Regions from separate parts of the Candidatus Pantoea multigeneris genome, predicted to be linked through region 3. Evidence: predicted binding sites of a transcription regulator. Region 3 holds the regulator's gene; each other region holds the start of a gene.
What was found. Region 3 encodes CRP, which controls carbon source genes, mostly activating them, when cyclic AMP is high. Its sites were predicted from a motif close to ATGTGANNNNNNTCACAT; they were not measured.
Positions count from the first base shown of each region.

Region 1: the regulator CRP is predicted to act here: its motif matches at 1,883-1,900, upstream of cdd (cytidine deaminase).
Region 2: the regulator CRP is predicted to act here: its motif matches at 2,357-2,374, upstream of F3J40_RS22910 (PTS mannitol transporter subunit IICBA).

Region 1 covers NZ_VWXF01000006.1:25,429-29,682, reverse strand. The annotation lists gene F3J40_RS14690 (NAD-dependent malic enzyme) at 1-802, opposite strand, end outside; gene cdd (cytidine deaminase) at 944-1,834, opposite strand; gene F3J40_RS14680 (CidB/LrgB family autolysis modulator) at 1,955-2,647, opposite strand; gene F3J40_RS14675 (CidA/LrgA family protein) at 2,640-3,032, opposite strand; gene metG (methionine--tRNA ligase) at 3,163-4,254, opposite strand, start outside.
Region 2 covers NZ_VWXF01000015.1:22,267-26,520, forward strand. The annotation lists gene F3J40_RS22895 (sensor histidine kinase) at 1-305, opposite strand, end outside; gene F3J40_RS22900 (HTH-type transcriptional regulator) at 456-746, opposite strand; gene F3J40_RS22905 (DUF3053 domain-containing protein) at 1,355-2,068, shown strand; gene F3J40_RS22910 (PTS mannitol transporter subunit IICBA) at 2,523-4,254, shown strand, end outside.
Region 3 covers NZ_VWXF01000013.1:23,978-28,231, reverse strand. The annotation lists gene argD (bifunctional acetylornithine/succinyldiaminopimelate transaminase) at 1-128, shown strand, start outside; gene F3J40_RS21765 (YccS/YhfK family putative transporter) at 174-2,264, opposite strand; gene crp (cAMP-activated global transcriptional regulator CRP) at 2,323-2,955, opposite strand; gene F3J40_RS21755 (OsmC family protein) at 3,254-3,658, shown strand; gene F3J40_RS21750 (phosphoribulokinase) at 3,655-4,254, opposite strand, start outside.

The DNA of each region.
Region 1 (4,254 bases), on a different contig from region 3:
TGAAGCAGCAAACTTCGTCACGATAGCGTTCCAGGAGCGGCATCGCGTTTTTCTGCGCAAAGTCTTCAAACTGCAACAGCGCTTTTGGCCAGCGACGTTTTACTGCCTGAATGAAATCGTTGACGAAGGCATCATACTCTTCGCCTGTAATACGCGGGCTACGCCAGCCCATATACAGCGGGTCGTTCAGCAGTTGCTGGTTGTTAGTACCCACATCCAGTACCACAGGTAAGGTATAGGCCGGGCTGATGCCGCCACAGGCGGTATACAGGGAGAGCTTACCAATTGGAATGCCCATGCCGCCAATGCCGAGGTCGCCCAGACCAAGAATGCGCTCACCGTCAGTCACGACAATGACTTTTACGTTCTGCTTGGTGGCGTTTTGCAGCATATCTTCGATGTGCGCACGGTTAGGATAAGAGATGAAAACGCCGCGCGCACGACGATAAATTTCGGAGAACTGTTCACAAGCTGCACCCACGGTCGGGGTATAGATGATGGGCATCATTTCAGCGAGATGGTTATCGAGCAGGCGATAGAACAGGGTTTCGTTGGTATCCTGGATATTGCGCAGATAGATGTGCTTATCGATATTGGTCTTGAAGTCCTGGAACTGACGCCATGCGCGCTGTGCCTGTTCTTCAATGGTTTCTACTGCTTCGGGTAGCAGGCCATTCAGATTAAACTCGTTACGTTCTTCCACTGAGAACGCACTGCCTTTGTTCAGCAGGGGAAATTCCAGCAAAATCGGTCCGGCGTAGGGAATGTATAAAGGTCGCTTACTTTCGTACTCGAGTTCCATTAAGTGATGCTCCGGTTGCGGTGTTGAATTTTTATTGTTGTGCTGTTTCAGAATGCTGGCGTCAGATCCTAGTAAATTTGCGCCAGAAGTACAGCACTTGTTAATAAAAGGTCATAAATCCCGGCGCAACCGGCTTCAGCGTCAGGGCTTTTGCAGCGCGACGCGGGCAATGTTGTCACAGCCCAGCGCGTGCAGCGTGGCAGAAAAATCGGCCCACTGGCTGATTATCGCGTCTGATGATTCCGCTAATACCGCCTGTTGCAGGTCATCGATGCTCTCACCACTAAGGTTCAGGGCGATCAGCGCGGCCTGTAATGGCGGCAGTGAGGGGTTGAAAGCGGCATTTTCTGCGTAGGAGCCGCTAAACTGTCGGCCACCTTTTGTCAGTAGCGCAACCCCGCTGTGAGCGTGGCTGTAAGGCGCATGGCTACGGTTAGCCGCGGCAATCGCTGCCTGATCCAGCGCTTCTCCGTTCAGGAGATAACCATGGTTGCACGCATCCAGCAAGAAAGTGGTGACGGCCAGATCGCGTGGGCCAAAGGCATTCGGCAGATAGTCCGCCAGCTTACTCTGCGCCCGCTCTGGCAGGCGAATGGATAACTCAAGGCCACTGTTCAACTCATTCATAAACTGGCGACAGTGGCCGCACGGCGTGTAATTGACGGTGATACTCTGCAATCCCTGCTCACCTCGCACCCAGGCATGGGTAATGGCGCTTTGCTCAGCATGCACGGTTTGTTGCAAGGCCACGCCGCGAAATTCCATATTGGCACCGAAATACCAGTGCCCGCTTTTGCCGTGTGCAATCGCCCCAACGGAAAAGTGCGAAACTGCTTCCAGTGCGCATGCAGCCGCAAGCGGTAACAGCGCCAGTGCCAAATGATGCTCATCCAGCCCACTTTGCTGCTGTAACTGTGCCACCTGTTCTGGGGTTAAGAACCCCGCGAAATCAGGGGCGGCAATCACCGGTTGCACGGCGGCCTGGAGTGTGGCGGGCAGAGAAGCCAAGGCTTCGGAAAATCGTGGGTGCATATCAACCTCGTTATCAATCACTGCGGCAAGTGGCCGCCTCGCTGTTATATGTGATCTATATCAGACTGACAATGCAACAAGTTGCGCTTGTTTCATCTTTGCGAGATGTCTCGCAAACTTTCAGCCGATCCAGCGCATCAGCAACGGGAAGAGCAAGGGGGCCAGTAGCGAAGTGATAATGCCGCAAATCACCAGTGCCAGGGAGCTAAAAGCACCTTCCTGATAATCCATTTCCACAGCGCGTGCCGTACCCAGCGCGTGGGACGCATTGCCCATGGCTAGCCCGCGTGCGGCTTTGCTCCGAATGCCCAGCAAATTAAACAACATATGCGCAAACACCGCGCCTAGCGTACCGGCGATTAAGACGCAAATCGCACTGATAGCGGGGATGCCGCCCAGGGTTGCCGACACGGCCATAGCAATCGGCGTGGTCACCGATTTAGGCATCACCGTGGCGGCAATTTCCTGCGAAGCGCCCAGCCACAGTGCGATGGCGGTGCCGGAGACCATCGCAGTCACACTGCCGATGGCACAGACTGTGATTATCAATTTCCAGCGAGCGCGAATTTGATGGATCTGCTCATACAGCGGAATGGCCAGCGCCACCACCGCTGGTTGCAGCAGCTGATTAAGGATTTCACTCCCGGCAAAATAGCGGTTGTAGGGGAGCCGTAAGAGCAGTAGCAGTGGAATGATGATCGCCATGGCAATCAGTAACGGGTTGACCAGCGGGCTTTTAAAGCGCGACGCCAGCGTGCGTGCCAGCCAATAGACCGCCACGCTGAGCGGCAGTGACCACCAAAAATCATGCATCATCCTGCTCCGTTGGTGTCTTCACCCGGTTTATTTTTTCGCTACAGTAGCCCACGGTAAGCAGCACCAGAAACGTACTGACAAAACAGGACACCATCAGCGGGCCAAACTGCGCCAGCAGCACCTGCCACCACACCATGATGCCGACGCTAATCGGAATAAACAGCAGCAGCATATTGCGCATCAGCAGGTGCCCGCCAGGTTTGACCCACTCAATGTTCACCAGTTGGCTGGTCAGCAAAGCGAACAGGATCAGCATGCCGATAATACTGCCAGGCAGCGCAAACGGCAGGAGGGTAGCAATGCCATTACCCGCCCACAGACACAGATAAAGAATGATAAAAGCACGCAGCAAACGCCCAGAGGTGGCGAGTAGGTTCAGCATGTTGGCTCCAGAGGATCGTATGAAACGTCGCTATTTGAACAGGTTATCTGAAGCAGGCGGAGGTGTCAGTATTAAGACGGGAAAGCGAGGGGGAGAATGAGGCTCCCTCGTGCGGAGGGAGCCTGATAAATTACTTCACTGGCATACCCGGCTGTGCGCCGCTGTCTACCGAGAGGACGAACAGATCCTTACCGCCAGGGCCGGCTGAAAGCACCATGCCTTCCGAGATGCCAAAGCGCATCTTACGCGGTGCCAGGTTGGCAACAATAATGGTCATTTTGCCCACCAGCACTGAGGGATCTGGATATGCCGCACGGATACCAGAGAAGATTTGACGCTTCTCTCCGCCCAGATCCAGCTCAAGGCGTAGCAGTTTGTCAGAACCTTCAACCAGCTCAGCCTTTTCGATCAGCGCAACGCGCATATCAACCTTGGCAAAATCATCAATGGTGATCGCTTCGCCAATCGGTGCATCTGCCAGTGGGCCGGTTGCTGCCGGGGCGTTCGCTGCGGCAGCTTCTTCTTTAGAAGCATCAATCAGCGCGGTCACTTTGGTCATTTCGATACGGCCATACAGGGCTTTAAACGGTGCAACCTGATGATCAAGCAGTGGCTGTGCAATCGCATCCCAGCTCAGTTCCGTGTTGAGGAAGGCTTCGGCACGTGCTGTCAGTGATGGCATCACGGGCTTCAGCCAGGTCATCAGAACGCGGAACAGGTTGATGCCCATTGAGCAGATAGCTTGCAAATCAGCATCACGGCCTTCCTGCTTCGCCACCACCCACGGTGCCTGCTCATCCACATAGCGGTTGGCGATATCCGCCAGCGCCATGATTTCGCGGATGGCGCGGTTATATTCACGGCTGGCCCAGGCTTCACCAATGCGCTCTGAAGCATCGATGAAGGTCTGATACAGCGCTGGGTCCGCCAGTTCTGCGGCCAGTTTGCCGTCAAAGCGTTTGCTGATAAAGCCCGCATTACGCGAAGCCAGATTGACCACTTTGTTAACGATATCGGCGTTAACGCGCTGCACGAAATCTTCCAAATTCAGGTCGATATCATCAATGCGTGAAGAGAGTTTCGCTGCATAGTAGTAACGCAGGCTGTCGGCATCCAGATGCTGCAACCAGGTGCTGGCTTTGATGAAGGTTCCGCGCGATTTAGACATTTTCGCGCCATTTACCGTCACATAACCGTGCACAAACAGGTTGTTCGGCTTACG
Region 2 (4,254 bases), on a different contig from region 3:
CTCAACCAGTATTGTCCCTCACCCTCGGGAATCACTGGCATGCGAGGTGTCAATGCAGAGTCGTGTCTCCACTGCACAATCTGCGGCAGCATATGTGTTACTTCAGCCATATTTTGTTGGGTCGAAAGCAGTGGCATGATCGCGTCATGCTGCGAGAGTTTCACCGTGATATCGCGGTAGAGGATACGGAAATCAGCTGATTTTTCTTCATATTGCTGTAGCAGAAACCAACCACTAAGACTGGCACTGCTAAGCAGTGTGAGAAGTAGCCAGGTGACGCCCCTCAACATGTCAGTGCTTTTCATAGATGCAGGCTTTGCAGAATAAAGGTTGCTAAGCATGGACTGATGGGTGAAAAAAAAATCTGGGATGCGTCGGGTAAGGCCACTGGCTGGAAAAATAAGGCATAAAAAAACCCGCCAGCGGCGGGTCATTTCATCTCTCTTTGATACTTTTCAATCTAACAGCTGACGTCCCAAATACGGGTTTGCATGTAACAGCTTCATCAATTTCTGAGCCGTAGCAGAAGGACGGGTACGACGTGCTTCCCAGCTTTTTACTGAAGAGACACTTACGCCCATGACTCGGGCAAATTCATCCACCTGCATCCCGGTCAGTTCACGTAAGCGCTGCGGCTCAGGAAGTGATGGGGTTGATACCTGCACCGCAGGCTTCAGGCTGTCACGCGTTAAAACAATCTGTTCAAGGCTACTCAGTAATTCAAAAACAGGATCTTTTACTTCCATAGAGAACTCCTTAAAACTCACTATGAATCACGCGAAAGTAGGAAGATAAGAATCTGCAAGGAGATCCAAAGACCAGGACCGCAGGCTGCATCCCGCAAGGGTTTATAATTTTTAGTGTAAAACCCCTACGGGACACAGCCTGCCCGTACCACCCGAAACAGCGGCACCCATGTATGTTGGCCTGGGAAGTAATTATGGATAAAGAAAGCAACTTTTGCCGGGCAAAACAGGGAGATTATTTCAGCTTTACTTTTCATTTACATTGCAAAGCCGCTAACGCTTTATTGCGTCTGGATATTCTTCCTACCGCTACGCTTTCATAGCCAAAGCTGATATAGCATAAATTGCTACAACGCCGTTCCACCTGCCAGGCCATCACCGGAGAGTGAAGCAATAAACGCACCATTTTCACCCAGCAGGCCTGCATGGCCTAACGCAGCTTAAGGGCCACTCCACTGCGCTGTTTTTGTGCAAAAACGCACTAACATGCAGCAACTGCGCCAGTTACCCCTCACCGCCATTGTGCCGACTCAGGCCTTTGTTCTATCCTTTAAGACTGTTCTTATCCCAGCAGATTTTTCGCCATTTTACTGACAGGAGTTGCAGACATGGCTATCGGACTAACCCGCATCGGGAAACGCGCAGGTTTGCTGCTCGTCACCGCGCTTATGGTTGTGCAGCTCACGGGCTGTGGCGACAAACAGGGCGATCAACGTAAAGCATTTATCGACTTCCTGCAAAACACCGCCATGCGGAGCGGCGAGCACCTGCCTTCACTGAGTGAAAGCCAAAAACAGAGCTTTGGCCCCTACGTCAGCGATTACGCCATCATTTATGGTTTCTCACAGCAGGCGAGCAAAGCGGTTGATCAGGGTATTCGCCCGGTGGTCGATGAGCTGGCCGCCATTCATGTGCCACAGGATTACCTGACCCGCCGTGATTCTCTGCGCCAGGCGAGCGGCGCGTTAACGGTGGTCACACAGCAGGTTGAGAGCGCTAAATTACAGGCCGATAGCGCGAAAGCGACCCTGAAACAGCCGGACGACCTAAAAAGCGTGTTTGATAAAGCGTATGACCAGGTTGTCACGCTGCCATCAAACCAGCTGACGCCGCAATTGACCCAGTTGCAGAGCCTCAGCCAGTCTGCGGTTCAGGCAGGCGATCTGCTCCAGGCACAAGGAACCCACGTCAGCTTCAATAATGGTGGCGTGCAGTTCTCCAGCCAGGATCCTGCTACGCAGTACAACGCACTGATGAGCCAGATTGCCACCGATGCCCCCGCATTAGTGCAGGCTCAGCGCACGGTGCAGAGCGCGCAATAACTGAATAGCGGTTAAGCCAATAACTGGGTTTAACCGCTCTCCTGCTATTAGTTACCACCCCGCCGATTCACCAACGCACCCACACGTGACCAAAGTGTGATCTGCGGCATTTTTGACCAAAAATTGTTTGTGATTCAGATCACATTAATGAAACAAACACCCGCCACATAAAAGTGACACAAATCACAAAAACACCTCTTATTTGTACAGAAAAAACCCACATCGCCGCACTTATCGCGTTTATGTGTGATCCCGATCACGCAAAATGGCCTCCACCCCGGGGGGTTAAAGTGATCCAGATCACACTAAAGTGCACCGCTACGCAGCGTCATATTCGCGTGATAGAGTCCGCGTGCATACAGTAATAGCGACGGCTCCCCGCCGTAACGCCTAAACAAAAACAAACGCGCTCTCCTGGTTTGCAGCGCGTCTCGAGAAGAGAAGGGGTGGATTTATGTCCTCATCAGCTAAGGTCAAAGTTCAAAGCTTTGGTCGTTTCCTGAGTAATATGGTGATGCCTAACATCGGTGCGTTTATCGCCTGGGGTATCATCACTGCGCTGTTCATTCCAACCGGTTGGATCCCAAATGCCACGCTAGCTAAGCTAGTTAACCCGATGATCACCTATCTGTTACCTCTGTTGATCGGCTTTACCGGCGGTCGCTTAGTGGGTGGCGATCGCGGTGGTGTGGTGGGTGCTATCACCACGATGGGGGTTATCGTCGGTGCGGATATGCCGATGTTCCTCGGTGCGATGATCGCAGGCCCGCTGGGTGGCTGGGCGATTCGCGCATTTGACCGTGCCGTTGATGGCAAAATCAAAAGCGGCTTCGAAATGCTGGTAAACAACTTCTCCGCAGGCATCATCGGTATGCTGCTGGCGCTGTTGTCTTTCAAAGCCATTGGGCCACTGGTGGAAGGGCTGTCGCATATTCTGTCGACCGGCGTAAACATCATGGTGCAGCACAACCTGCTGCCGCTGACCTCCATCTTCGTTGAGCCAGCAAAAATCCTGTTCCTGAACAATGCCATCAACCACGGTATCTTCTCACCGCTGGGCATTCAGCAGGCCAGTGAAGCAGGCAAATCGATCTTCTTCCTGATTGAAGCGAACCCAGGCCCAGGTATGGGTGTACTGGTAGCCTATATGCTGTTTGGTCGCGGTAGCGCGAAACAGTCTGCGGGCGGTGCGGCAATCATTCACTTCCTTGGCGGTATCCACGAGATCTACTTCCCTTACGTGCTGATGGCTCCGCGCCTGCTGCTGGCGGTAATTTTAGGCGGGATGACCGGCGTGTTTACCCTGACCCTGCTGAACGGCGGTCTGGTTTCTCCCGCTTCACCAGGTTCTATCCTGGCCGTGCTGGCGATGACACCTAAAGGCACCTACGTCGCAAACATCGCAGCGATTATTGCCGCCTTTGCCGTCTCCTTTATCGTCTCTTCTGTCCTGCTGAAAACCAGCAAAGTCAAAGAAGATGACGACATCGAAGCGGCGACCCGTCGTATGCAAGAGATGAAAGCACAGTCTAAAGGCCAGAGCAGCGCAGGCAGCACCGTGGTGGCGGATGCCAACAGTGTTGATCTGACTCACGTGCGTAAAATTATCGTGGCCTGTGATGCCGGTATGGGCTCAAGCGCCATGGGTGCTGGCGTACTGCGTAAAAAAGTTCAGGATGCGGGTCTGACTAACGTTTCCGTCACCAACAGCGCGATTAATGCGCTGCCGGGCGATGTTGATCTGGTGATTACCCACCGTGATTTAACGGAACGCGCTATTCGTCAGGCTCCGCAGGCACAGCACATCTCACTGAATAACTTCCTTGATAGCGCGCTGTATACCAATCTGACCGACCGTCTGGTGCAGGCTAATCGCAGCGAAGGCCATCGCGAGAAAGTCGAGCACACTCTGGCAGACAGCTACGATGACGGCCAGTCTCAGCTCTTCAAACTCGGCGTCAGCAACGTGTTCCTGAATCTGCATGCGGATAACAAAGAGCAGGCGATCCGCTTTGCCGGTGAGCAGTTGGTGAAAGGAGGCTACGTTGAGCCAGAATACGTTGATGCCATGCTGCAACGTGAAATGCTGACACCAACCTATCTCGGCGAATCCATTGCTGTGCCACACGGCACCGTGGAAGCTAAAGATCGCGTGCTGAAAACCGGTATCGTGTTCCTGCAGTATC
Region 3 (4,254 bases):
GGGTGATGATCCTGACGGCAAGCACCGATGTGATCCGCTTTGCGCCTTCGCTGGTGATTGAGAGCGCAGACATCAAAGAAGGCATGGCACGTTTCGCCCGTGCCATCGAGAAAGTGTTGTTTGCCTGATTCCGCGTTTACCGCGTTAGCAATGCCAGCCTTGTGCTGGCATTTTTATTGCTGATTATCCTGACGTTTACGCAGCAGCGGCAGCAGCCAGTGGCCGTGATGCGGCCGTTGGCTCCAGGCCAGTGATGAGATGGTATGCATCACATTGAGATGGCCGATGATGCGCTTCACGTGCAGCTCGAGCACCGTCATTGCCCCTTCATTAATGTTTTCTGCTTCGCTCATGACGTTGTTTTGCTGTCCTGGGCCGTCATACTCCAGTCGCTGCTGGCAGCGCTGCAAGGCAATTTCGCAAGACTGTAGATAACGTTCGGCCATGGCGGGTGGCAGCATGGTGTGTTCACGCGCCAGAATGGTCATGGCGTTGATATGCTCAACGATGAACTGGCTGTGCGTTACCCACAGACGCATGTCTTTGAGGTACTGCGCATTGAAGCCCGGCTCCTGCATCGCCTGATTAAGCGAGTTAAACATGGAGTTGTGTGCCTGGTTAACTTTGACCCGTTGATAAGCCAGTTTTTCCGCGCTCTGTTCCGGTCCCAGCAGCATCCTCAGGGCTTCCTGATCTGCTTCCAGCGCGTCATGCGCATTTTGCCGCAGCAGGCCGCTTTGCCACTGTGGCCACAGCCAAATCATGCCAGCGAATGCAATCAGGCAACCGGCCAGCGTATCCAGCAGGCGCGGGAGTAAAAACTGTGCGCCGTTGAGCGCCAGCAGTTGCAGCGAATACACCGCTGTTACCGTAAAGCCAATCATCGACCAGCCGTAAAACTTGCGGGTGAACAGGTAGCTGACAAAGGTAATCACCAGCATGGTCAGCAGCACCAGCGACTCCGCAACCGCAAAGTGAAGGCTGGCGGCGGCAATCACCAGACCGGCAAACGTACCCGCAGCCCGGTGTTGAATCCTGACCTGTGTGGCTTTATAGCCATTCTGGCTGACGAACATGATGGTCATCAGAATCCAGTAAGGTTTGGGTGCGTTGAACAGTAACCCCAGACTGGCACCAAACATCAGCATCACGGCAAAGCGCCCGGCGGTGCGCAGCGCTGAGGAGCGCCACGACAAGTAGCTACGCAGCGCAGGGAGCAGTGGCAGACGGCGCTGGCGGTCTGCCATCAGGTCTCGGGAATAGAGTGGTTTTTGGGTGCGCAGTACCCGGGCAATCCGGTTGAAGTGATAGAGGCAAAAGCTTCCCACCGGATTCCCCGGATGTTGACGGGCGATCTTTTCCAGCGCACCCAGCTGCTTATCCATGTTAAAGCGGTCTGGTAGCTGATGGTAAAGGATGTCATCGGCCAGCAGGCGCAAGCGGGCAGAGATGGTTTTCGCATTCCAGCGGATAACCGCTTCAGCGTGGCTCTGTTCGACCAGTTTCTGCACCTCTTCGGGCTGATGCAGGCTGACGGAGATATGTTCCTGTAAATCCAGCGCGACCTGGAACGCCCGTTTCAGACGTTGGTGGCTGTTGTTGCGACTGGCGGCCAGCATGTGCATCTGCTGATAGCAGGTATTCATCAAATCAACGGCTTTTTGCTGGCGAGCCAACAGCGGTGGCAGCGCCTTTTCCGGATCGGTGAGCTGGGTCAGCAGGGTATATTTAGCATCGCAGTAGTCTGCCAGTTCGCGGTACAGCAGGCTGAGGGACTCGCGCAGCGGCTGCTCTTTCCATAGCCAGAACCAGAGCCAGTTAAACAAGCCGTACCATAACGTTCCGCCAATGTAGAGCAGCGGAGGAACCCAGATCGGCAGGCGGCCAATCAGGCTGAGGGTAAAAATAGCCGCAATCAGTGTGCCGGGAAGCAGTCGGGCATGCAGTGGGCTGATCTCCCCTAAGACGCCGAGTAGCAACGGAAGTGCAAACAGAATGGCAGGTAATGGCACATTCTTCAGCAGCAAAAATTGCATCAGCAGGCTGGCGCTGGCAAACAGGCTACCGCCGACGATCAGACGTTTAAAGAAGCGTTTATGCGGGGTATCGAGGCCAGCGATGTTACAACAGGCAGGCACGAGCGAGAAAAGCAGGCCTTTTTGCAGATCGCCAAATAGCCAACCCAGGGCCACAGGTAAGCACAGCACTAACGTCTGGCGCAGGGCATAGTTAACTTCGGGGTGATAGATGATTCGACGCCACATCAGCTCATCATAAATAATGACGGCGCGAGGAGAGCCTCGCGCCGTAAATCAGAAAATATTAGCGGGTGCCGTAAACGACGATCGTTTTGCCGTGCGCGGAGATCAAATTCTGATCTTCCAACATTTTCAGAATGCGCCCGACCGTTTCACGCGAGCAGCCAACAATTTGCCCGATTTCCTGACGGGTAATTTTAATTTGCATGCCGTCTGGGTGGGTCATTGCATCGGGTTGTTTCGCCAGGTTGAGTAGCGTCTGAGCAATACGCCCGGTCACATCAAGGAAAGCAAGGTTACCGACTTTCTCTGAAGTCACCTGCAGGCGACGCGCCATCTGAGAAGAGAGGCGCATTAAAATATCTGGATTTACCTGAATTAACTGACGGAATTTCTTGTAAGAAATTTCAGCGACTTCACAGGCTGTTTTCGCCCGAACCCAGGCACTACGCTCCTGACCTTCTTCAAACAGGCCAAGCTCACCGATAAAGTCGCCCTGGTTGAGATAAGAGAGGATCATCTCTTTCCCTTCTTCGTCCTTGATAAGAACGGCGACAGAACCTTTAACGATGTAGTAAAGCGTTTCCGCCTTTTCGCCCTGATGAATCAGGGTGCTTTTGGATGGGTATTTGTGAATATGGCAATGGGACAGGAACCATTCGAGTGTAGGGTCTGTTTGCGGTTTGCCGAGAACCATTCGCGATCATCCTCTATTGTAATCGTGCCCAAAATACAGGGAGGGTAGCCCTGACAGGCGTTGAAATCATCAACCGTTTTCCAGTATGGGAAATTATGTCGGGGAAATATAAGCATCGCCCCGTTTTCGCCTTTATGTGACGAAAAATATTTTCATCTCTGTTTGTAGCACAGCTTTTGCCGACTGTCTTGTGTTGTCTCGCTTCAGCTGCAACGAGGTGGGTCTGGGTTCGGAGGCGATTGCTGTTTGTCAGGGAGAGGCGTACTCTGGCGGCAAATCGACCTCTGGAGTAAGTAACATGCAGGCAAGAGTAAAGTGGGTAGAGGGGCTGACCTTTCTCGGTGAGTCTTCTTCAGGCCATCAGATTATTATGGACGGGAATTCCGGCGATAAAGCGCCAAGCCCAATGGAACTGGTACTGATGTCCGCAGGCGGATGTAGCGCCATCGACGTGGTTTCCATTCTGCAGAAAGGGCGTCATGACGTGAGCAATTGCGAAGTGAAGCTGACCTCAGAACGCCGTGAAGAAGCACCGCGTATTTTCATCCATATTAATCTGCACTTTATCGTCACCGGTAAAGATCTCAGTGATAAAGCGGTAGCGCGGGCGGTGGATCTCTCTGCCGAGAAGTACTGCTCAGTGGCGATTATGCTCGGCAAAGGCGTAGAAATAACCCACAGCTATGAAGTGATTGCGGCTTAAGCCACACCTCGACCTTGCATCAGACGCTGCACCAGCGGCGTCATGATCAGCTCCATTGCCAGCCCCATTTTGCCGCCCGGTACGACCAACGTATTAATGTGCGAGATAAACGAGCCCTGAATCATCGCCAGCAGATAGGGGAAATCAATATCTTCCAGATCGCGGAAATGAATCACGACAAAACTTTCATCCAGTGAGGGGATTTCTCGCGCCGCAAACGGGTTTGAGGTATCGACAGTGGGCACGCGCTGGAAGTTAATGTGCGTGCGCGAGAACTGTGGGGTGATGAAGTTAATGTAGTCTTCCATCGAACGCACCACGGACTCCATCACGGCTTCACGCGAGTGGCCGCGCTCGCTGGTATCGCGGATCAGCTTTTGAATCCACTCCAGGTTAACGATAGGGACGACTCCCACCAGTAAATCCACCTGCCCGGCAACGTCGTGATTCTGTGCGACCACGCCACCATGTAATCCTTCATAAAACAGGACATCGGTGTTTTGCGGGAGCGGCTGCCACGGCGTAAAGGTGCCTGGCACCTGGTTCCAGGGTACGGCTTCATCGTAGGTATGCAGATACTTACGCGATTGTCCCTG